Linked DNA regions of Symmachiella macrocystis. The protein of the gene in region 1 binds, or shares a complex with, the protein of each later gene. Links are inferred from orthologs where the notes say so. Each region holds a gene or a part of one and is shown in the gene's direction. Other genes may lie near its edges. The genes, in order: CA54_RS18320 and CA54_RS21870.

The links.
Region 2: the proteins of CA54_RS18320 (region 1) and CA54_RS21870 are in contact, whole or in part, in a crystal structure (PDB 5UE9), measured with the Lactococcus lactis proteins. The link is inferred for Symmachiella macrocystis from one-to-one orthologs. Residues at the interface, in WP_023189152.1 of Lactococcus lactis: Leu4, Gln5, Ala47, Ser48, Met49, Leu50, Leu51, Arg52, Arg53, Met95, Leu98, Arg223, Met224, Ala225, Cys226, Ile228, Gly229, Ala230, Cys231, Tyr232, Ala233, Val235, Glu236, His237, Asn243, His244, Ala245, Lys247, Glu250; in WP_025017116.1 of Lactococcus lactis: Gly25, Phe27, Phe29, Glu32, Tyr33, Lys35, Tyr36, Lys48, Phe56, Thr60, Pro61, Arg62, Val63, Ala64, Glu65, Thr66, Ala67, Ser68, Gly69, Met70, Ile74, Gln77, Pro223, Glu251, Phe274, Ala275, Pro277, Phe278.

What each region holds. Positions count from the first base shown.
Region 1 is NZ_SJPP01000002.1:53,925-61,127, reverse strand. The notes cover bases 1-2,994. They hold CA54_RS18320 (dihydroorotate dehydrogenase electron transfer subunit), read left to right. Parts: upstream 1-1,052; coding sequence 1,053-1,937; downstream 1,938-2,994. Other genes in these bases: CA54_RS18315 (C45 family autoproteolytic acyltransferase/hydolase), read right to left, coding at 2,013-2,994; CA54_RS18325 (pseudouridine synthase), read left to right, coding at 76-1,056. Outside these bases: more of CA54_RS18315, read right to left, coding at 2,995-3,125; CA54_RS18310 (sialidase family protein), read right to left, coding at 3,299-4,456; CA54_RS18305 (dimethylarginine dimethylaminohydrolase family protein), read left to right, coding at 4,744-5,586; CA54_RS18300 (STAS domain-containing protein), read left to right, coding at 5,937-6,293; CA54_RS18295 (ATP-binding protein), read left to right, coding at 6,434-6,883.
Region 2 is NZ_SJPP01000002.1:976,327-993,362, forward strand. Bases 14,167-16,954 are described here. They hold CA54_RS21870 (dihydroorotate dehydrogenase), read left to right. Parts: upstream 14,167-14,995; coding sequence 14,996-15,913; downstream 15,914-16,954. Other genes in these bases: CA54_RS21865 (hypothetical protein), read left to right, coding at 14,455-14,673; trpS (tryptophan--tRNA ligase), read left to right, coding at 16,009-16,954. Also shown: CA54_RS21810 (DUF1501 domain-containing protein), read left to right, coding at 1-705; CA54_RS21815 (PVC-type heme-binding CxxCH protein), read left to right, coding at 822-4,166; CA54_RS21820 (CBS domain-containing protein), read left to right, coding at 5,340-5,849; CA54_RS21825 (hypothetical protein), read left to right, coding at 6,192-6,398; CA54_RS21830 (transposase), read left to right, coding at 6,791-7,465; CA54_RS21835 (PGPGW domain-containing protein), read right to left, coding at 7,880-8,305; CA54_RS21840 (molybdopterin biosynthesis protein), read right to left, coding at 8,732-10,693; CA54_RS21845 (molybdopterin molybdotransferase MoeA), read right to left, coding at 10,714-11,967; mobA (molybdenum cofactor guanylyltransferase), read right to left, coding at 11,964-12,596; CA54_RS21855 (YkgJ family cysteine cluster protein), read left to right, coding at 12,802-13,137; CA54_RS21860 (HU family DNA-binding protein), read left to right, coding at 13,702-14,163; more of trpS, read left to right, coding at 16,955-16,983; CA54_RS21880 (hypothetical protein), read left to right, coding at 17,027-17,036.

The sequences.
Region 1 (7,203 bases):
AATGCTTCGCTGGGCGTGTAAACCTGTGCACGGGCCTCTCGGTTTTGTGGGGCGGACATGTATTAAGGCGGTGAAATGGCCTCTCCTCGGCGTAAAACTCGGACCCAACGGACGACTCCCACGTTGAAAACGCCGCAAGGCGACGACTCACAGGTGCGACTGCAGAAGGTGTTGGCCTCGGCTGGATTTGGGTCGCGGCGGCATTGTGAGGAGTTTATTCAAAGCGGCCGGGTGACCGTGGACGGGAAAACCGTGGTCGAATTGGGCCAGCGGGTTGACCCAGCCAAGCAGAAGATTCAACTCGACGGCGAAACCGTGAGTGTCGAGAAAAAGGTCTACTATGTGCTGAACAAACCGACTGGGTTTTTGTGCACGCATAGCGACCCGGCGGGACGGCGGCGGGTCATCGATTTGTTCCCCAAAGCGAAGCAACGTCTGTTTACGGTTGGCCGTTTGGACGAAAACAGCGAAGGGCTGATCTTGGTGACCAACGACGGCGAATTCGCAAATCGCCTGGCGCATCCACGGTATCGTGTCTCTCGTGTTTATGAGGTTCAAGTCGCTGGAATCCCGACGCCCGATATTTTGCGGCAAATGCGGGAAGGCCTGCGGTTCTCCGAAGGATATTTTCGCGTAGACCGGGCACGACGCGTGCGGGTTAAGGGCAAGACGGCGGTGTTACAATTGACGCTCAACCAAGGCCGCAATCGGGAAATTCGCCGGTTGTTGGCGCGGTTGGGGCACAAGGTGATGAAATTACGGCGGATCCAGTTTGGCCCGATCAAACTCGGCAAAGTCAATTTGGGTGAACACCGAACGCTGACGCCGCACGAGGTCAAACAACTCGAAGCTTTGCTGGAAACAAAACGTGAGACCCGCAGCGGTCGGCCGCCTCGCAAACATGCCGCCCCAGCGAAGGGCAAACGGACTGCTCCAGCAAAGAGCAAAAGCGCAGCTCCGGCAAAAGGGAAGCGCTCCTCCCCCGTGAAAGGGAAAGCCGCCCCAGCTGCGAAAAAACGTCCTCAACAAAAGGCTACGAAAAGTCGACGCCGATGATCGAACAAGCGCCTGACAATCTGCTACCCGGTATGGTGCCGACCGCCGTCCAAGAAACGGCGACGGTCGTCGAGCAACGGGAATTGGCCCGCGACACGTATTTGGTGCGCATTGCCGCTCCGGAATTGGCGTCGCAGATTTTTCCGGGCCAATTTTTAATGATCCGCGCACTGCAAACCAGCGACCCGTTATTGGGGCGACCGTTTGCGGTGTATGACACGTATCTCGACGCTGCCGGTCGTCCGGCGGGGATCGATGTGGTGTATGCGGTCATCGGCAAAATGACGTCGCTGATGAGCGGATGGACCGCGGGCGAACAACTGCAAGTCTGGGGGCCGCTGGGCAATGGATTTCCGCTGCCCTCAGAGGGGCGGTTGATGATGGTTGCCGGCGGAATCGGCCAGACACCGTTTTTGGCCGTCGGGCAAGAAGCATTGGGTCAAAAAACCTACGGCCAACCGCTACGGCAACCAGAACAATTGCCGTCGGCCGTTACGCTGTGTTACGGCGCGCGTTCAGCTGAATACCTAGCCGGTCTTGAGGATTTCCAACGGGCCGGCATCGAGGTGCGGGTGGCGACCGACGATGGGTCGCAAGGACATCACGGTTTGGTGACCGAACTTTTGAGTCAAGCCTTGGCCGGGGAGGATCCGCCAACGGTAGTGTATTGCTGCGGCCCAGAGCCGATGATGCATGCGGTCAGTGAAATCCTCGCCGCTGCCGGTGTGCCGGGATACGTTTCACTCGAATCGCCCATGGCGTGCGGTTTCGGAGCCTGTTTTAGTTGCGTAACGCGCGTGCGAATGGATGACGGCGAATGGGACTACCGCCGCACCTGCGTCGAAGGCCCGGTCTTCCCGGCCGACCGCATCATGTTTTAAATGCGGATCCGCCGTTAAAAAAACGGACCGCCGCGCGATCCGCTTTGCTCGCAGATTTCAAATCTGAAAGACGCCTCAATCCAAATAGTCTTTGAGTTTGACGTGCACGAATGGCCGTTCGTAGGCGTTTTCGTCTTTTTCGGCGTAGGCCACCCAGAACTCCAAGGCGGTGGCATCGTAGACCACGTCGAGGACGTTGGCCCCTTTGATCGGAATCTTGCAGGCCAGATCAATCATCTCTTGTGAGCCGATTTTTCCGTACGCTTTTTTCAACGGCTGGAATGCGCCGCGGCCTTCGTCTTGATAGACGATGTCCTTGAGAACCTGCGGCGCCAATTCATCTGTGGCATCGTTGTCTTCCCAAATGACCAGATTCGGAGCGTGGGCCAACATTTTCACTGCGCGACCATTTTTTCCGTCGCCGACAACGTAGTGGTATTTCTTGGTGCGTTTGGCGTTCTTGAAAATATCGACCGCCTCATCCAGTCCGTTCGCGTCGTACAGCACATTGCGAAACAGCGTTGTGAAATGGACGCCATTGAAGTCGAAGGGATAGTCGCTGGAAGGTGAGTCGCCCATTTCTGAGAGTACGATTCCAGCGGCATTCATGCCCGTGTTGGAACCGATGCAACCGGCGAACGTGATGTTGACGTGCGGAATCCCCTCGTCGGGAATGTAGACGACGATCAGCGGGAATTCTTGGGCACGCAGCCCCATTTCCCAGTCCAGGTTGCGTGTCTGGTACAGGTGTCCGTCCTTGGTCGCTTTGCCCCAGGCGGAAATGCTGCTGCAGGAGTAATCGGCGATCATCGGAATCGCGTGCGCCCGTTGCAGGAGTTTCAACGAGAGTCCGCTTCCTGCGGCCAGCCCTTTGAGTTCTTCTTGAAACCGTGGGTCGGTGTGTTTGGCACTGGCGGCCCAGGCTTCGTCCAGTGCGCGGTCAGTAAAGCGCTCTGAGTCGGCAGCTTGAATGCTCTTGAGGATGTGAGAGATGAATTCTGTGGCTTGCGGCTTGATCAATTCGCCTTGCTGTCGCCCCATTTCATACGGCGTGCCTTTCACAACCAGCAGCGGGATTTTGTCCTTGCCGCGGCCGACGGAGGTCAGTTTCCCATCAGCTTGGGCGGCTGCCGTGAGGGCCAGACTAGAAATGGTGACGAGTGCGACTGCAATGTAACGACTATTCATAAGCCTCAAGTCCCTTGAATTTACGTATGAGGGAAAGTGCTCCGAGAAAGCGTGAGTGAAAATACCCTGGTATTGAACCTCCGCCGATTATAACACGCTGGGGCAATATGTGGGGTTTTCGTGGCAAAAAATGGGTCGGGCTCCCCTACCCTGCAGGAGAGCCTGCATTTTCGTTACGGCTTCGCTTTTTTCATGCCGCCGGAAGCTTTGCTAACCACTTGCCGTAATTTTACGTCTTTAGAAACGGGTTTCCCCGCGGCAACGTCTTCTTCGCGGAAGGTGGCCATCAGAATATTCCGGTCGCCGGTGCGGCTGTAGTCGTAAATGATGCGGATCAGGCCATCGGGAGTTTGTTGGCCATCCGGGTAGGAGACACCCGCCCGCTCGTCGAGGAGAAAGCCATTGCTCCAACTCTTACCGTCGTCGGTCGAGAGAAAGGCCGTCAAGTGGGAGCGGCCAGTGGGTTGGTCGATCGGTCCATGTTTGACCAACAACAAGTTCCCGGAATTCAGCCGCGAGATAAAAAACCGTGCACTGGGATGGGCGATGGCTGAGGGGGTTAATTCGGGCCAAGTTGCGCCGCCATCGGTTGAGACGCTTTCACCGATACCGTATCGGGTCCGGACCAGCAACCAAAGCGATCCATCAGTCCGCTCGACAAACATATGTTCGTCAAATGCACGAACTTTGGGCGGGACGTTACACCCACCGCGAATGGACCACGTTTTTCCTTGGTCATCGGAGACCACCATCTTTGCGCTGTTGTCGGTTTTTCGCCATGTCGAAGCGGGTAAGGCCCAATCGCCCGATGTCAACACGGTTGGTTTGCACATCATGACGCCATCGGTCACGCGGACGGGCTTTTCCCACGTGGGTTGGGCGGATTCCGGTTCATCGGTTTCCAGAAACCACACCCCAGCGACCGTGCCGTCGTGACCGATCGACTGTGCCCAGACAAGCCGCAGTTTGCCGTCGGGAGCCATCCACAATTCGGGATCAAATGTGCGCAGGGGACCTTCTTCATCGGGATCAACTACCAAGACTTCCTGCCAGGTCGCACCCTGATCGCCACTCGTGCTCAGCACAACGTAGTTATTCGCATCTTCACCCGGCGTCTTACTTGCATACCACGTTGCCCATAAGCGACCACCGGGGGTGACAGCCATGCTGGGAATGCCTTGAAATGCCCGGTTGGTAGCAGCATGTAGCGGTTTCGGGGGACCGACATATTCGGCCGGCGCTGTGAAGTCTGGGTCTTCAGCGAAAACTGAAGCTGTCAACAACGGGATAGCCGCAACAAGAAAGAAGTGCTTGATCCAATCGCTACGCATATTTTTGTATTCCTAACGCAAAGAGTTTCTTCTGATTTGTCGACCGGGCTGCATCCTGTCGCATGATTGTGATTATGACACGCAGCACAACTGGCGTCCATCGCTCGGCGTGTGCTCACGGCTTGATGTCGACAGGGCTGAGCACGCGGGCCGCTAGCTAGGAGTGCGGCGATCTGCCATCTGTGCACTCCCTCTTGCACAACACCCGGTAGACATGATTCAATTCCGCTGGACGACTTAGGATGTACTCTACTGGCATTCCTCATTTTCTCAGGAACGGATTCTTCGTGAGCCAATTCTCAGCCCCAACCATTTTGATGTGCCCGCCGGACTTCTACGGGATCGAGTACGAGATCAATCCTTGGATGAGCCGCAGTCGTGCCAGTGATTCCAAGCTAGCACAGCAACAATGGCATGCGTTGCGCGACCTGTTGGAAGAAGTGGGCGCCGAAATCCGACTAATGCCCCCCGCGCAGGGCTTGCCCGATTTGGTCTTCACGGCCAATGCGGGATTGGTCTGGAACAATACCGTTTACCTCTCGCAATTTCGCCATGAGGCGCGGCAAGGGGAAACACCGTTGGACGAGGCTTGGTTTCAATCCGTCGGCTTCGAGACGGTTCCGATGACCGGAGCGTGGTCTTTTGAAGGAGCCGGCGACGCACTGTTTTGTGGCCAAACGTTATTTGCCGGATATCTCATTCGGAGCGATGCAGGGGCGATGCAATGGTTAGCGGGCCAGATTGGGTGCCGTGTGATTCCGCTACAATTGCTGGACGAGCACTATTATCACCTCGATACCTGTTTTTGTCCGCTCAGCGCCAACGAGGCCATCTATTATCCACCGGCATTTGATGATTACGCCCAGGCGGCAATTTCGGCGCATGTCGAAAACTTGATTCCGGTCAGCGAGTCCGAAGCGGCACGATTTGCGTGCAATGCCGTGGTCATCGGTCGAAAGGTGGTTTTGAATACCGGTTGCCCGGAACTCGAACGCGATTTACAGGACCGGGGTTATGAGCCTCATCACACAGAATTGGGGGAGTTCATCAAGGCCGGAGGCAGCGCCAAGTGCCTCACCCTCCGCCTGGATGGCGAAGACGCAGCGATTTGGCCTGGTGTGAACGAGTAAAAAGCAGCTGGCCCTGGTAGCGGTGCATTTTAGTGGGGCATGAGGAAAAGCGAGAATTCTCCAGTCGTTACGACGCGCAGATTTCGACGAGGGAATTGAGGTGGAATGCGAAAAACGCTTGACAGGTGAATCGAGAACCGGGATGATCGAGTAGAACTGAACGACCGGTTCCTTTTGCAAGACGCCCCACGGGCTCGGTTTTCGTGAATCGGGGCGCTTATGTTTTGTAGTTGGGACTGAAGATTTGTGTTGCCTCGGAGGTATCGGGGGCGAAGTTGTGTGATACTTTCCGTTGCAGCCAAAATGGCGTTCTCCGGGCGTTTTTAATGAATTCATGAGGAATGATGCAGATGGCAACTGGACAACGTAGAATCGTCGTCGAAGAAATCGGTGAGGTCACCGTCGCGAGCTTCACTGACAAGAAGATTCTCGACGAGGCCAATATCCAGGTGATCGGCGATCAATTGTTCAATCTCGTCGACGATGACGGGCGATCACGCATCGTGCTCGACTTCACCAACGTCGAATACCTCTCCAGTGCTGCCTTGGGGAAGTTGATTACCTTGGACAAGAAGGTCAAAGCAGCTCGCGGCCATTTGCGACTTTGCTGCATTCGACCGGAAATCCTGGAAGTCTTCGAGATTACGCGTCTCAACAAACTGTTTGATATTCGCGATACGCAGGATGACGCGTTAGCGGGATTATAACGGCAGCTAGCATGCCTGTTTCCCATTCTCACCGGGGGCTGCTTCCTGGGAAAAACTGCGTTTGACCCCATCTTAAGCATCCTGTTACACTGTCGCGACTGTGCCGATGTCGGCAATTTCACCTGAGCATCTCCTAGACCATGTCCTCCACAAACGACATGTCGCGCGCCGAAGAATTTTTGTTCAATATTCCCAGCGAGACTGCCGCTGGATTGAAGGTTCAAGAAACCATCATCCAGAAGTTGCAGGAGCGCGGATTCTCTGAACGTGACATCTTTGGCGTCCGATTGGCGTTGGAAGAGGCATTGGTCAACGCCATCAAACATGGCAATCGCTCGGATCTCTCAAAACAGGTCCGCGTCGAAGGATGGGTCGACTCGACGATGCTCCGCGTGGAAATCGAAGACGAAGGGCCGGGTTTTCAGGTGAACGACGTCCCTGATCCAACAGCAGACGAAAACCTAGAACGCCCCAGCGGCCGTGGTATCATGCTGATGCAGGCGTTTATGAGTAAGATTGAATACAACGAGCAAGGCAATTGTGTCATCCTAGAAAAAGCGCGCGAAGCAGCGGCGGGAGACCCAGCCTAAGCTGCAACACAATCGTCCAACACGGCGGGACACAGCAAAGCAGGCTGATTCGTTTGAGCCACCAAGCGTCTAAAATCCCCCACTCGGACATCGAACGGGCAGATTCGAGTGAAATCCCACAAAATCACTCGCACCACACTTGATTCCCGCGATAAGATTCACTACCAGTATGATCTAAATCAAGTCTCGGCAACACACCACGTTGCCAGATACTCCCCGATAGCTCAATCGGTAGAGCGAGCGGCTGTTAACCGCTAGGTTCTAGGTTCAAGTCCTAGTCGGGGAGCTAATATTCGGGGAGCGAACTTTTGCTCCCCACT
Region 2 (17,036 bases), 930 kb from region 1 along the record:
CGTCTCGATTCCCGCCGCGATCTGTTCCGACGCTTGGACGACACGGTCGGGAAAACCGTCAACGACCGCGGTGTGATCGGCATGAACGACTTCCAACAAAAGGCGTTTGACCTGCTGTCCTCGAAGGCAACACAAGCCGCCTTTCAAATCGCCGACGAACCCGCCGCGGTCCGCGACTCCTACGGACGCAACATCTACGGACAAAGCGTCTTGCTCGCGCGACGTCTGCTCGAAGCTGGAACGCGGATGGTCACCCTCTCCTGGGCGCCCGATGCCAATGCCACCTGGGACACGCACGGCAACAACTTCGGCAAACTAAAAAACACGCTGCTGCCCCAATTCGACGCCGCCTATGCCAGCCTGTTGGACGACCTCAAACAACGCGGCATGTTAGACCGAACCATCGTAGCCGTCTTGGGCGATTTCGGTCGTTCTCCCAAGGTCAACGCAAATGCCGGCCGCGACCATTGGAACTATTGCTATTCCGTACTCATGGCCGGTGGCGGATTCCGCCGCGGTTATGTGCATGGCGCCAGCGACGCGACCGGTGCGTTTCCCTCCCGCGCGCCGCTCATTCCCGGCGACATCATTGCCACGATCTATCGACTGCTGGGCGTGCAACACAATCGCATGATTTACGACCTGCTCGGCCGCCCGCATCGCCTCGTCCCGTCCGGCAACGTGACCAACGAACTGATCACGTAATGCCTCCCGGTGCGCTAGATGCCAGGCCCCTCAAAAATCCAGGGGCGAATGCTATTTTCGTCTATTCACCGATCTGAATCCCTATCAACAACACGAATTATTCTTGCGTATCCATCATGCATCACTTTTCCCGTCTGATACTCGCTGTTCTGCTTGTTACGGCAAACTCTTACTTCCTCACCGCAGCCGAGCCAAGCACCGGTGAGATTTATGATCCGCCCGTAGCCAAAGCGTCCAACGCAGGGGCCGCGGCGATTGAGGGCATGGAGATCCCCGCAGGATTCCGCGTCGAACTATTCGCCGCTGAACCACTGTTGGCCAATCCGGTCGCGTTTTGCATCGACGAACAGGGACGATTTTTCGTCGCCGAAACCTTCCGGCATCACGCCGGCGTGACCGACACGCGTGGACACATGTATTGGCTCGACGACGACCTCGCCTGCCGCACCGTCGCGGATCGCGTGGCGATGTATAAAAAACATTTCTCCCCCGAGGTCTTCGACAGCTACGGCCTAGAACATGACCGCGTGCGGATGATCGTCGATAGCGATGGCGACGGACGTGCCGACAAAGCCACGGTCTTTGCCGACGGATTCAACGACCGCGCCGTAGGCATCGGCGCCGGTGTCCTCGCCCGCGACGGCAAACTTTGGTACGCCTGTCTGCCCGACCTGTGGCAATTGGAGGACACCGACGGCGATGGCCGCGCGGATGTCCGGGAATCACTGCACACCGGATACGGCATTCACGTTGGATTTTTAGGGCACGACCTGCACGGATTACGCTTCGGTCCCGATGGTCGATTGTACTTCAGTATCGGCGACCGCGGCATCAACATTCAGACCGAGGGGCGGCATCTGTTTTATCCCGACACCGGCACAGTCCTCCGTTGTGAGCCGGACGGTTCAAACTTAGAGGTCTTCGCCAGCGGCCTGCGCAATCCGCAAGAATTGGCATTCGATGATTTTGGAAACCTGTTCACGGTCGATAACAATTCCGACTCCGGCGATAAAGCGCGGCTGGTCTATATCGTCGAAGGGGGCGACAGCGGTTGGCGGATTGGATTTCAATTCATCACCTCCCCCACGTCGCGCGGACCCTGGAACGCGGAAAAACTGTGGCACCCAAAATTCGACGGACAAGCCGCCTACCATCTGCCACCACTGGTGAATCTGGCCGATGGACCATCCGGACTGACCTATTATCCCGGCACAGGTCTGCCGCAGCGATATAACGGCCACTTCTTCCTCTCCGACTTTCGTGGTTCAACAGCCATCAGCGGAGTGCGTTCATTCGCAGTCGAACCGGACGGAGCGTCCTACAAAATCGCCGACGAACACAAGTTCCTCTGGCAACTATTAACGTCCGATGTCGAATTCGGCGACGACGGAAATCTGTATCTGCTCAACTGGGTCAATGGCTGGGAAAAAACCGGCAAAGGCCGCATCTATAAAGTCTTCGACCCCAAAACCCGCGCCGAGCCGATCGTGGCGGAGGTCCTCGCCCTCACCCGCGCCGGCATGTCGTCGCGATCCAATGAAGAGTTACAAACGCTGCTCGGCCATCCCAATCAGCGAATTCGCCAAGCCGCACAATTCGAGTTGGCAGCGCGTCCCGCCGCAGAAGCAGTTTCCGTTTTCACCACTGTCGCACAAAACCCCGCCAAACGCCTCGCGCGGCTGCACGCGATTTGGGGACTCGGCCAGATCCTCCGCGTCAAACACCTCAAGCCGGCGTTCGCGACCTTGGTCGCGCTGCTGAGCGACGACGATGCGGAAGTCCGCGCCCAGGCGGCAAAGACGATTGGTGACACCAAAGACAACACCTCCGCCCGCAGCGCATTGATCACCTTACTGAGCGATCCCGCCCCGCGCCCTCGTTTCTTCGCAGCGCTGGCACTGGGAAAAATGTCTGGTGAAAACAAGACGATCCAACCGCTGCTAGAAATGTTGCGCGCCAACAACAACCAAGATCGCTATCTGCGGCACGCCGGTGTGGTCGGCTTGGCAGCCCTTGAGGAAGCGGATTTATTGAAACATGCCGATGACAATTCCGCAGCGGCACGGATGGGAATTCTCTTAGCGCTGCGGCGGTTGGAAAGCCCGGCGATTGCCACTTTTCTAAATGATGCCGACCCTCTACTGGTCGTCGAAGCAGCTCGCGCCATCAACGACGTGCCCATCAATCCCGCCTTCCCGGAATTGGCCGCTGTAGCGGGATCGCAGCGCCCCGAATTCCTGACCGACGAGGCACTGCAAAAGCGGATTATCAATGCGAATTTCCGATTAGGCGAGCTGTCGAACGCCAAAGCGCTTTCCGGCATCGCTTTGAACGAATCGCTGCCCGATGTGATCCGCACCGAAGCCCTCTTGGCACTGGCCGATTGGCAATCTCCCAACGGCAAAGATCGCGTCACTGGCTTATGGCGGCCATTGCCTGCACGGGCTATCCAAGACCTAGCAGCCACGATCGACACGGACCTCAGCGCGCTACTGCAAAGCAATGCCTCCCCAAACGTCAAAGTCGCAGCGGTGAACGTGCTGAGCAAATTTGGCGGCCCGACATGGGGGCCGCAACTCCTGGCACTCGTCAGCGATTCCGCACAGCTGGCAAAGTTGCGTGCCGAATGTCTACGGGCGTTGGCAGCCATCGATGCCCAGGAACTCCCCGGCGCCGTCGCCTTGGCCATTGAGGACAAAGACGCAAACGTGCGTAACACCGGCCGCGAACTATTGGCCAAAACCGCCCCCGACCGAGCCGTCCCGCTACTCGCCGAGACCGTCACAAACGGCTCACTACGGGAACAACAGACCGCCTTGGAAACGCTCGGCCACATCAAATCCGCCGCCGCCGATGATCTGTTGCTGAACTTACTCGCCGAGGTAGCGGCCGACAGTATCGCCGAGAACATCCGCTTAGACGTCCGACAAGCAGCCGGCCAACGTCAGCGCGCGGACGTAGTGGCCGCAGTGCAACAACACAACGCAGCACTCGGCAACGAGGATCCGGTTGCGTTGCATCGCGACGCACTCACCGGTGGTGATGCGGGGCGAGGTAAAAAAATCTTCTTCGAACGCACAGCGGTCTCCTGCATGCGTTGCCACAAAATCGGTGGAAAAGGGGGCGACGTCGGTCCCGATTTGTCAGCGATCGGTCAGCAGCAAAAGCGGCAATACATTCTCGAAGCCCTTGTGAATCCCAATACGGCGATTGCCAAAGGCTATGAAACTTCGATTCTGGTCCTAGAGTCGGGCAAGACGCTCGCAGGGATCGTGAAGGAAGAAGACGCCACCCGGCTAAAACTGATGACCTCCGATGGCAAAACCATCACGGTGCCAATTGCTCAAATCGAAGAGCGCGTGAAAGGCAAGTCAGCCATGCCCGAGGATCTGACCAAGCAGCTCACGCCATTCGATCTCCGCGACCTCGTGGAATTTCTCGCGACACAAAAGGACAAATAGACGGCACAGTTTTTTTTGAAAAAAACGCAATCCGGCAACATCTTCTCATTTGCCGCGCCGCCAAACGTGGCCTACGGTTTAGTTAGATAAGTCTGTCAACTCTCTAACTTCACTTCACGTTCTTTACGGGCCATACTTCGAGGCCAGTGTCAGATATGAACGCTCCCTGTCAACAGTGGGTGTTCTGATCGGCCAATACGTTTTGGTCGCTGGTATCACCACTTGGCATCGGCCTCACCCATTGAGGAGAAACTCCGATGAGAGTATTCCGTTCACGTATTCACCAATTGGCGGACTGGCGCAGGCACGGGGTTGTCCATTGCGTACTAGCAACCAGCTTATTCCTCGCAGCCACGTTGTGCAGTCTTTCGCTCGAATACTGGTCAAATCGCACATTCCATCTCGTGGCAACAACATTCAACGGGATGACCTGGGAATCATATCGTAACTTGGCGTTAATCACAGTGTTTTTAGGTTGGGTGTTATCGCGGACCCCGGAACGACAAACGACCCATCGTCGCCCGTTCCGTCCCTAGCGGCGTCTCGTCGCTAGGCCATTGTCGGAATGCAGTTTCTGACGGTGGCCGCTGCTGGTCGGCCGAATTCTGCACCGGTCTAAAAACCGGGAGCCTGCTACGGTCGCCCGCCGGCTATCCTCCGCGCGCGTATAGACTTTCGATAATCTGCACAGATCGACAACTACGGTAGTCAACAGTGGGTGCCACGGGCGGTTCGTCCGCCGATGGCATTGCAACCCTAACATTAGGGTGGCTGGGGGAAGGATGCAGTTCGTCCCCATAGGCTGGACCGGGACGCACTAGCGAACCTCTCCCGCCGCCCGTCGGCGGACACGCCGCTCGTGGCACCCACTCTGACGGTTTTGAAGAAACCGCTCAATGCGTCCGGCAACCTCAGGCAGATCACCAACCATCGCCTGAAGGTCAGCACGGCGACGCCCTCCGGCTGAAATCCCCCAAGCCGGTCTAGTATCCCTGCCTGAGCGTATGGTAGAGTGATTCCAGATTTGCCGTTCACGTGAGGCGGCCCCAGACAAGACTGCTATGAAAGCCTGGCCGCCGTTGTGTAACGGCTACCGGGCTATTTTCGTTTCAGCAAGACCGCGAGCATCACATTCCCCCCGCGATCCGAGAACCGCACTGGAAGGAACACCCCATGACCAAGCCTGCAAACCAGAACATATTGGCACAAGATATTATGCAAACCGATGTCATCACCGTCGCCCCGACGGATAGCTTGCAAGAAACGATGACCATCTTGACCGAAAATCACGTCACCGGATTGCCGGTCATCGACAGCAAAAGTCGCTGCGTCGGCGTTGTGACCGCTGGAGACATTCTCAATTTCGAACAGGAACATGCGGAATTTGCCCAAGAAGCCAATTCCGACATGGCCCGGCATTTCGACCCGGAACGCCAACGCTGGGAAAGCGTGCGAGTCTCCGCCTTCGCATTGGAAGAATTTGCTGAAGTCCCCGTCAGCGAAGTCATGACCCGGGAACTCATTTCAGTGGGTCCCACAGCAACCGCCACCGAAGTCGCGCAATTGATGCTCGACAAAGACATCCACCGTGTATTAGTCCTCGACACGAATCAACGGCTGTTCGGAATCATCGTGGCCTTCGACTTTGTCGGTCTCTGGGCGGACTTCAAATCGCGCGCGTGACAAACATCGTAGTCCCACGGATTGCAAATCTGAATGGCGATCCGTCACTTTCAATAGCTGGAATTCTCCGAGTCATTTGATGTGCTGTTCCTGGCGCGGAGAGTGCGGACTTGCGGCAAACCGTTCGATCCTTCCATCGCTCAAATCCGACACAATCATCATCATCCGGTCGGACTGTCCCACATTGTCCAACAGATTACCGGCAACCAGTCGCCAAGCCCCCATTTTTTCCAGCAAACCCCCGAAATTTGCCCGCCACGCCCCATTTGAGATGCCAAACTAGTTTTGGAAGACCGGCATTCAAGGTGGATTGCCTCATTCGCAAGATGAGGCTCACAACCCGTGTGCGGTCAAACGGTCAAGAAATCACAATTCCTGCACGGATGTTGCGACCTCGATCCCAACCCCGGTGAAACCATGTTCGATTCCCCTGGCAAACTTTTGTTCCTCGTGGCTGTCTGTCTCGTCTTTGTGTTTTTCTTTGGGCAGATATTCAACATCGATGTCTTCGGTTCAGCCATCAAGTACATCAATAAGTGGACGAGCTAACACTCTGCCACAACAACTCAAAGCCCCCAGTTGCCCGTGCCCCCCCCTCCGCTTGGGCACCCGCGCAATCCATATCGGCCTCGCTGCTCTACCGCGCATTTCGCGGATTTGGGGGGAGCAGGCAGTTCCGATTGGCCAAAATTCCGCCGATTCCATCTTAGAACAGCATTTTTGCCAAAAAACCTCTCCTTTTTCCTCCAAACGTCTTAAAAGCGGGGTTGCAACGAATCCCGATTTTTAGTTTTATCCCGACCGGTCTTGAATCCTCGACTGTGTCGTTCAGGATGCAAGAAGCATCGTCCACGTTTTGGACAGGGTGGCAAAAACGGGACATGGAAAAGATGCACACTAGTATCACGGACGATTCGAGTGCTAAACCAGGAGAAACAAGGATGACGGAATTCCAGACGGAACTGGACAACGCCTGGCAAATGTCAGACGAACTGTGGCAACAGATTCACCCGCTGTTGCTGGAAGACTCGCCCCCCAAACGCACCGGACGCAAACGCGCCGATTGGCGGCGGATGATCAATGGCATCGTCTACCGCGTACAAACCGGATGCAAATGGAACAAACTGCCCAAACAGTTTGGTGACGACAGTACCGTGCACCGCTGGTACCAGCGGTGGTGCAAAAGCGGTATGATTCATAAGGTTTGGTCGAAAATCACGACGCATTGCGCCGAGCTAAGCGACCTGACTCCCGAATGGGCTGCGATTGTTTCCGCTCCGCCAGCAATTGCCGGCGTGGTGGGTCAAACAACAACGCCCGCAGCGATTCCCACAGCGACACCGGCAGCCGCCGAAGTCACACCCGAAGTCGCCGCCAGTGCCCCTTACGCACCGACTGTCGCCATCGCCCCGGAAACAGTTTCCGACAGCGAACCCTCGACACCGATTCCGACGCAAATTCCTGCAGCGGCATCGACCCCACAACCGCGTCCGCAGATCGCGGAAGAAACGCGACACGACTATCAACCCCCGGGCCATACGCCCGCCGCGAGTACTCCGGCTCAACCACAACACCAGCCCTACTCGCCAGAAGAATCCGATCGCCGCGCCGCCTAATCGGCCCAGCAATTGGACAAATAAAAAACCAAAATCCCACGCTAGCCCCCTCGGCCTGCGTGGGATTTTTTTATTGTAGGGTGCGTCGCGACGCACCTTTCTATGTAGGACAACAGATTCCCCCAATCAAATCAGCCCCCCAAGTGCCTACGATGGCTTGAGTGAACCAATCTAAAAGAAAAACCTCACGCAAAGCCGCAAAGCTCGCAAAGAGATATGCAATGTCAAAGCAGCTAGCAGCGGTTTAAATAGCTCACGCCCTACCTGCTCAAGCAATTTCCTTTTAAAAAAGTTATCCCCACCACGCAGCCGTCGTTCCTAAATCAGTTTATCCCGGTACCTCCTTGGCGAGCTTGGCGGCTTTGCGAGAGGCTTTTTTAATTCCCCGAAGGCAACAAGTCCCTATTAGAACAATCAATGACGCACACCGTCAGGCAGTTGCAACATCGGACGATCCGCTTTGCGACGGATCCAGCAGATCGGTCGCCAGACAATCGGATTCCGCAGTAAGGCGATCTCCAACCGCCGTTTGCCCGGAAAATTCAACAGGCTCAAACCGATGAACATCGTCAACAGCCCCTGCCCCGGCAAAAAGATCATCGCGATCCCCGCCGCCAACAGTACAACTCCCAGCAAATTCTTCAGGATCAGCAGCATCCAACGGACCGCGGGGTGCTGAGCCCGCCAACTTCCAGCGGCCGGTTGATCGGAAACAAAATAATCCGCCCGCATCCGCGTCACTAACACCGGAATGATGAGCAACGCCCCCACAAACGACACAACGGAAAGCGCGCCCAACCACCACCACAATTGTTCGTGGGCCGCAATCTGTTCCCACATAACCGTTCATCCTCCGTGCTATACACGCGGCACAACATCAACAAACCCCCCTCTCCCCCTGGGAGAGGGCTGGGGTGAGGGTTTTCGCCCAACAGAGGACACCCCATGTCTCACCCAAAGAGCTAAACGCCTTCTGAGTCGTTCCACAAATGGTAAAAAAAACTCACGCAAAGCCGCCAAGTTCGTAAAGAGATCTGCATAGCTCCATGAATTCACAGCCGCCCCTCGTAAGCCCACACGGTCGGTTGAAAACAATTGGTTTGAAGTCTCCCCAAACATGAACCATCCATCACGAACACCTGTTCGTCCCAGCCAAAACCTCTGCGGCTTGGCGGCTTTGCGTGAGGTTTTCTTTTTCAATGCTGTTGTGTGATGTATTGTCCGTCTGTTGTCCTACGTAAAAAGGTGCGACGCGTCCGACATTTGTCACAGCTGAAATCCCAGGGCCCGTAGTTCGTCGCGGACTTCCGCTTCTTGGAGCAGATTACGAAACGCGCGAACGGCGGCGGACTGCGCACGGTCCTCTGGCACGGCGAAATCGTAATGTTCCTCCTGCAGCGGAATGAACGCCAGATCGTACAGACTGGCCACCGTCTCGATCGCCACGCCCCAGTCGGCCGATTCACGGGCGACAGCGGCGGCGACGGCGTTGTGGGACTTCGCTTGAATGCCATACCCGGCCGGCGGCGCCTCGGCATCCGGGTGCACCTTGGCCAGCAGTTGGTCGATCAAAATCCGCGTCCCGCTACCGGTGTTTCGATTGACCATCGCACACGCAGCATCCGCACAGGCAGCGGCAACGGCTTGTTCCGCCGTTTTGTTTTCAAACCGCGCATCGCCCCGGCGATAAACAATCCCCTGCAAGCGGCGGTAGCCTTCGATCAACGTCAGTCCCGGTTTCAAAAACGGACGGTTATACGCACCGGTCGCGGCATCCATCAGATGAATGCCGGCTATATCACATTCCCCGCGGGCCGCTGCCGTCAGTCCCCCCAGGCTGCCGACGTTGAGCACCTTGACCGCAAACCCGCGTTCTTCCATCCGCGACAACAAAAAATCCAAGCCGACACAATGGCTGCCAATGGCGACGAAATCCGCCGGCCGCAATTCGCGGGAAAGAAGTTTCACTTCAACGCGCGTGTCGGCATCCAGGATTTCCGTTTGCGAATCAATCGTGAGAAACCCATCCGCCCCGCTGAACGTCGTGACCGACCCCGAGCCTTTGCCCATTGGATACGCCGCCAAATCGTCGCCGCGGCGCACTAAACTGACAAGCAGATATTCCGTACGGCCCCGTTCAGAGTTCACCCGCAGTGGCAACGTAGCGGTCACCGTCGCCGCTTGGGCATCTTTGCGGGCCGCCAGCGCGCGAATCACGGGGGCGACGAATTCGTGAAACGTGAAAATCGCCGACGTGGGAAATCCCGGCAAAATCACAATCGGTTTGCCGACGGTGACAGCGAGACAGATCGGCTTGCCCGGCTTCAAAGCCACGCCGTGCGCGACAATGCCGGGGTCTGAAAGTTCGCTGACCACGCGGTACGAGAGATCCCCTGCCCCTTTCGACGTTCCACCCGAGAGCACGACAATATCGCAATCAAGCCCCTGTTGGACAGCCGCCCGCAATTTCGTTTCATCGTCGGCAATCACCCCCAGCGGAACCGGTTCGCCGCCCAATTCTTCCACAGCGGCCGACACGATCGCAGCGTTGGAATCGTAAACCGCGCCGGGCGTACTCGGTGCGCCGGGAGGAATGATTTCGCTACCGGTCGAGATCACTGCCACGCGCGGTTTGCGAAACACCTCGACACGGTCCCGCCCAATTGCCGCCAAGACACCGATCTCCCGCGAGGTGAGCAATGCCCCGCGCCGCAAAACCGTTTCTCCCTTGGCAATGTCCGTACCGGCAAACGTAATATGTCCGCCCGCCGCAACAGCGCGGTTGATTTCCAACCTGCGATCCGCAGCATCAGCAACGACATCGGTATGTTCAATCATCACAATCGCATCCGCACCGCGCGGCACAACGGCGCCGGTGGCAATAGGCGTCGCCGTCCCCGGCTGGACCACGATCCCCGCTTGCACGCCGGGCGTGATGACTTCGTCGTTGAGTGAAACGGACCGCGGTGCATCTTCGCTGGCACCGAATGTATCAGCCGCCTGGACCGCGAAACCATCGACGTTCGCCCGATCAAATCCCGGCACATCAACCGTTGCCCGGATCTCATCCGACAAGACACGATTGAGCGATCCGCTGAGTGTCACGGTTTCCGTACCCAACGGTTGCAGCGTCAAATGGGCATGAAATCGCGCACGGGCTTCGTCCCGATCAATCACATCCAAAAACTGCTGCTGCCGTGCGGCCTCATCAAGATTGTGCAAAGACATGTAATCCGCCAAAGGGAAGCTTACGAGATCGAATCATACTGATAATACGTCACCTCACCACCCGGCGCGACGCCTTCACTCGACTCGGGAACAATGACAAAGCCATCCGCCCGCGTGGTGGAGGACAAGATCGAAGCGCCGCCGACAGCCAATGGTTCGACGCGACCATCGACAATGGCCACGCGGACATAATCCATACGGCCGACAGCCGAAACAATTTTACGTCCCACCGGTACGCTTCGACGAGCATACGGCCAGTCGGCACTGCGTCCGCCCAACAACCGGATTGCTCGGCCGGCGAAAAAGTCATACGCACAGAGGCACGAGACCGGATTGCCAGGTAATAAAAACACCAACCGCTTGCCGATTGTTCCCATGCCGGCCGGACTGGAGGGTCGCATGGCAATGCCGTGAATCGCCAATTCGCCTTCGGCCGCTAAAACCATCGGAGCATGATCCTCCGCACCGACACTCGACCCGCCGGTCACCAACACCACATCGGCGCCCGGGGCGATCAGCGCTTCTCGAATCGCCTCTCGCGAATCGGCAAGCGCGGAACAGGATTCCAGCTCGCCGCCATCTCGGGCAATCAGTCCGCCGAGTAGGTGCGAATTAGCATCGAAGATCTGATGCGGCTTACGTTCACTCCCCGGTTGTACGATCTCGTTTCCGGTCGCCAGAATTCTTACCCGCGGTTGTCGAATTATCGGCACAGTCGCGCAGCCCACCGACGCCAATAAACCGACATCCTGCGGACGCAAGCGGCGGCCGGCGGCGGCAATTGTTGTGCCCTGTTTGACATCTTCACCACGGGGAGCGACATGCTTCTGCGGAGCGACGGCGGTGCTGATCTCGACACGATTGTCGTTCTCGCTGGCATACTCCGCTGGCAACACAGCATCGGCGCCGTCGGGAATGGGGGCTCCGGTCATGATCCGCACCGCTTGTCCGGCTTGCACACCGCCCGCGAACGCATGTCCCGGCAACGATTCTCCCACGATGTCAAAGGCAAGCCGGTTATAATCCCCCGCCCCGGTCGTCTCCGCGCCCCGCAATGCATAACCGTCCATCGCCGCACGGTAAAATTCGGGGACGTCGATGGTCGAGACAACATCGGCCGCCAACACCCGACCATGCGCTTCAGCTATCTCCACCTCTTCGCCGGAGAGCGGAATGCACTGTTGATCGATCCACTCCCGGACCTGCGCAACGAGTGCCCGCGCGGAAAAACCGCGCATGCGGACATCGAGATGGGAGGAAGAACCGCCGGTCATTGTTGTTCCATGGCAAAGCCCGCTGCTGCAAGGGCAGCTTGATAGTCTTCAGGGGTATTCGTATTCCTCAGCGAGTCCAACGCGGGGTCCGTGCAGCGCAGGTCCTCGACGTCTATCTCACAAACGTCCGACGATTCCAACAAAAAAAAGGGCCGCAACCGGTGTTCAGCAATCAAGGCACGGACTTTCACCTCGACGCTGCGGCGATAAACGGCCGCTAAGGGGTGATGATATTTTCCGTCGCGGGGAATCGCGATGTCATGGTATTTCAAACGCCCAATGATTTCGACGACGAATTCCGGTTTGAGCAACGGAGCATCACAGGCGGCAGCATAGGCCGCCTCGATCGATGCGGGCAACGCACGCAAACCGGCAGCCAATCCCCCCAACGGACCGAGCGCCGGCTGTTCATCGCGGGCAATGATCACCTCCGCAGGCAATTCAGGAAGCTCCTGCCCCTGAGCCGCAACAACGACAACCGGCGAGACAACCGTCGACAGCACGCGCACGACACGTTGTAACAACACCTCCGGCCCAAAGGGCAACCACGCCTTGGATTGCCCCATTCGGCGGCTTTCGCCCCCACAGAGAACGATTCCAGCAACATTTTCGGTCGTTTCAGCTTCCACGCGTTCTCTTTTCACTTTCGGCAACGACAGCTGGCGGTTACCCTGACACGGGCGGTCACTCCGCCTGCGCTCATTTCAGCAGTCTATCCCGTATTCTTTCAAATAGCATTATGGCCGGTCGGTGATGTCGAAGAAACCCTGGTACAGCGATGGTTTACGATTCGAGTGCACAGGCTGCGGCAATTGCTGCACAGGAGCCCCGGGGGTGGTTTGGGTTTCCGACGAGGAGTTGCACCAAATCGCCGAATTCCTCGACGAGCCGGTCGGTGGGGTTAAGATCGAACACACAAAGCTCTTCGCAGGTCGCCGCACGCTCAAAGATTTTGCCAACGGAGACTGCACGTTTTTCGATCCGGAAAAACGGGGCTGCACAATCTATCCGGTCCGTCCCATCCAATGTCGCACCTGGCCCTTCTGGGAATCGAATCTCGAAAGCGAAGCGGAGTGGGAAGATTTGAAGCGAGAATGTCCCGGCGCTGGGCAAGGGAATTTCTTCAGCCTAGAGCAGATCGAAGCGGAAGCGGCGAAGATTCAGATCTGAATCCACCGGTCGCGCACAGCCGATATCTTTTTAAATCAAGAGGTTGTGTCACGCTACTGCAACGACGATCGAGCCAATGTCGGGCTCAGCCGGCAGGAAAAATGGCGAACTTCTGCCAATTTTATCGGTTTTGTTGATTATGCGTCCACCCCCTGACCGATGATCAAGACAAGGGTGCGTCAATCCTCTCTCAGCGATCCTGGGAGTTTGGTTGACGAACCGTGAAATACGAAGCGAATGACAGGCAACGCGGACCAGAAGAATCACCGTAACCAACTACTGAATAACGAGTTAATCACAACACGCTATTCACGAACGTCGTCGCCAGCAGAACCAAACGGCACAACAACTTTCGGTGCAGTGTTTTCAGTCACAACGTTGTTTCACGTCAAATACAAATACAACTTTTGGGTAAAATTAGCAGCAGATACGGGCCGAAGCGTACGGTCCACAGAGAATCCACTTGACACTAAGTCCGTTTTGGCATTACAGTTGAGACATATTCCTTTGGCTCAATGTGAGGCCGGGACCGTCCGGCGGGCACTCTTTCGGGAGACTTCAGTCGTGACCAAAAAAGAAATCGTCAAAGCCATTTCCGAGGAAATTGGGCTGACACAACTGAAGACGAAAGAGATCGTCCAGAAGACCTTCGATGCCATCGTAGAAACCCTAGTCCGCGACGGGCGGATTGAGTTGCGAAACTTTGGTGTTTTCGAGGTCAAGAAACGGGCTGCGCGTAAAGCACGCAATCCGCGGACCGGCGATAAAGTCTTTGTGCCAGAGAAGTTCGTTGTCACGTTCAAACCGGGCAAGGAAATGGAAGAGAAGGTCCTGCAGTTGGAAGTCGAAGCCGCGCAATCGGCTTTGGCGCAACAACATGGGACACAAGCGGCGGGCGGAGAAACACCTCCCAGTACGAATGCGTCGAATACCGAGTCGGGCAACACAAATTCCCTGCCGGGCCAAACGGCCTATCCCAATTCGGTCGCCTCGGTCAGTTCGCACGATTCGCACAACCCGGGCTAGCAAGCCTACTTACAAACATTCAATTCACAATTACACTTTGGCGGTGAGACGAAAATCCCCCCAGTGATTCACAAAACTGGTTTCATCTCAATTACGCCCGCCAACCGCGTCCCTAATTTGACCCAAAACACGAAGACACTTTCATTGGAACACCCACTGGGCCGTTCCGGCAAATGATCGTAACGAGTCGACTAGTGCGGGAATTATCTCCCGTGTTAGCGAAATGGATTTCAGCCGTGATGCTCCATCTGTAGCAAGCACGGAGGTTTTGTGTCATTCAGGAGGTTTGACATGCGGAAGGCAATTCTTGGTGCGGCTGTGGCCGTACTCTTTGTGGTCAGTGTGGGTTGCGTCACCCCGATTTATTCGTCAAGCCCCGACCGTCGGGCCCGCGAGTTGATCTATACGTCGGAAAACTTGCGTCACATTCCGAACACCTGGGAACGTTTTTGGTTTCTGGACATGCCCGACCACACGACACCCTACCGTACGCACGGTGGTGTGCTCTAAGACACGCAGTAGCAAAACGCCCTGCACACTTGCTGTGTGGGCACAACACGGGGCCCCCATTGAATTCACGGGGCCACACAACCGGGCAGAACCGTTCTGGGATTGCCTGATTGTCCGCGGACAACCATGGATCCAACCGGCATTTCGCGCCACCTGCGCGAAGTGCCGGTTTTTTGTGCGCAGACCGAAATCCTCGTGCCACAGCCATCATTGCCGACCCATTCGTTGGTAGCTACGATGAGCAGACATCCGGCAACGTGGGGTGCCATCTCACTTCGCCCCTGCCCTCAAATAAGCCTGTACCAAAATCATCGAAACTCTCGTGCCTCAACTCAGCGTCCAACTCAACCGCCTTAAATTGGCAAATCCGATTCTCGTGGCTTCCGGCACCTTTGGATATGCCCGCGAAATGGCCGCTTTTGTCGATTTCAAACAATTGGGCGGCATCATTCCCAAAACGCTCACAGCTGCGCCGCGAATCGGCAATCCCCCCCCACGGACGGTCGAAGCCTCATCCGGGCTGCTCAACTCCATCGGCCTGGATAATGATGGGATCGACGCCTTTCTCGCCAAGACGTTGGATTATCTTCTCGGCTTAGAGACCGCCATCATCGTGAACATTGCGGGGCGGAATACCGAAGAATTCGTGCAGATGGCTGCCAAGGTTGGGCAGCACAAGCAGGTTGCCGGCTTGGAGTTGAACATCTCCTGCCCCAACGTCAGCGGCGGCGTCGATTTTGGCACCGATCCCCGACTGGCAGCTGAGGTCGTCTCGCAGGTTCGCAATGCGTGTGACTTGCCGGTCATCGCCAAATTGACTCCCAACGTGACGAGCGTCGTGGAAATCGCTCAGGCTGCCGCCGAGGCGGGTGCCGACGCGGTTTCGTTGGTGAACACCTTTCAAGGCATGGCAATCGATTGGCGGCGTCGCAAACCGATTCTGGGAAATGTCATCGGCGGCCTGAGCGGCCCGGCGATTAAGCCGCTGGCGCTGCGGATCATCTGGCAGGTGGCACAAGCCGTCAATGTTCCCATCATCGGCATCGGTGGAATTCAATCGATCGACGACGTCATGGAATTCCTGATCGCCGGAGCATCGGCGGTTCAAATTGGCACGGCAAATTTCTACAATCCAGGACTAGCGCAGCAATTGGTCACCGAATTGACCGAAATTTTGACCGAGCAAAACTGTCAATCTCTCGGCGACATCGTCGGCACATTGCAGATTCCCGCACGTTAAATAGACCGGCACCTAACCATTCTCTCCCCGCCACCGGCAATGCTGGTCGCCGGATTCAAGCATTCACCACCGCACACGATATCGAGACGTAATTCATGCGAGTTCTTTCTGGAATTCAACCGACCGGCCGATTTCATTGGGGCAACTATTTCGGCGCCATCTCCCAATACATCGCCCTGCAAAACAACGATCAAGCGTTCTACTTCATCGCCGACCTGCATGCGCTGACCACGATTCGCGATGCTGAGTTGTTACAGGAGCATACGCACGATGCAGCGGTGGACCTGCTGGCCTTGGGCCTCGATCCCCAACAGGCGACGCTGTTCCTGCAATCGGACGTGCCTGAAGTCACAGAACTGACGTGGTTGCTGATGACGGTCACGCAAATGAGCCTGCTGGAAAAATGCCACGCCTATAAAGACAAAAAGGCGAAGGGTCTGTCAGCCGACGCAGGCCTGTTCACCTATCCGGTCCTGATGGCCGCCGACATTTTGCTGTACGATAGCGATGTGGTCCCCGTCGGAGCCGATCAAGTTCAGCATATCGAAGTCACGCGCGACATCGCGCAGCGATTCAATGTGACCTACGAGACTGAAGCATTGACGCTGCCCACCGGACACACACTCGACGCCACCGCCAAGGTCCCCGGCACGGATGGCGAAAAGATGTCGAAGAGTTACGGCAACACGATCGAGGTCTTCGAAGCGCCCAAGAAAATGCGCAAAAAAGTCATGTCGATCAAAACCGATTCGAAGACGGTTGAAGAACCTAAAGATCCTGAAACGTGTCCGGTGTTCGCTTTGTACCAGCTCTTTGCCGAGGAAGCCCAACAAACCGAACTGGCCGGGCGGTATCGCGCCGGGGGAATGGGTTACGGTGATGCAAAAAAAGCAGTGTACGAAGCAGCCTTGGCCTACTTTGCCGACGCGCGTGAGCGCCGCGAGGAATTGGAGAAAGACCCCGACACGGTCCGCGATATTCTGCGCGACGGCGCAACCGTGGCGCGGGCCAAGGGACAAGAGGTGCTGGAACGTGTGCGATCTGCTTGTGGGCTCAGCGCGCAAAAATGATTGACCCGCCAGCGACTCCTTGACCTGACAAGGGAGATGGACCATGGACAAGC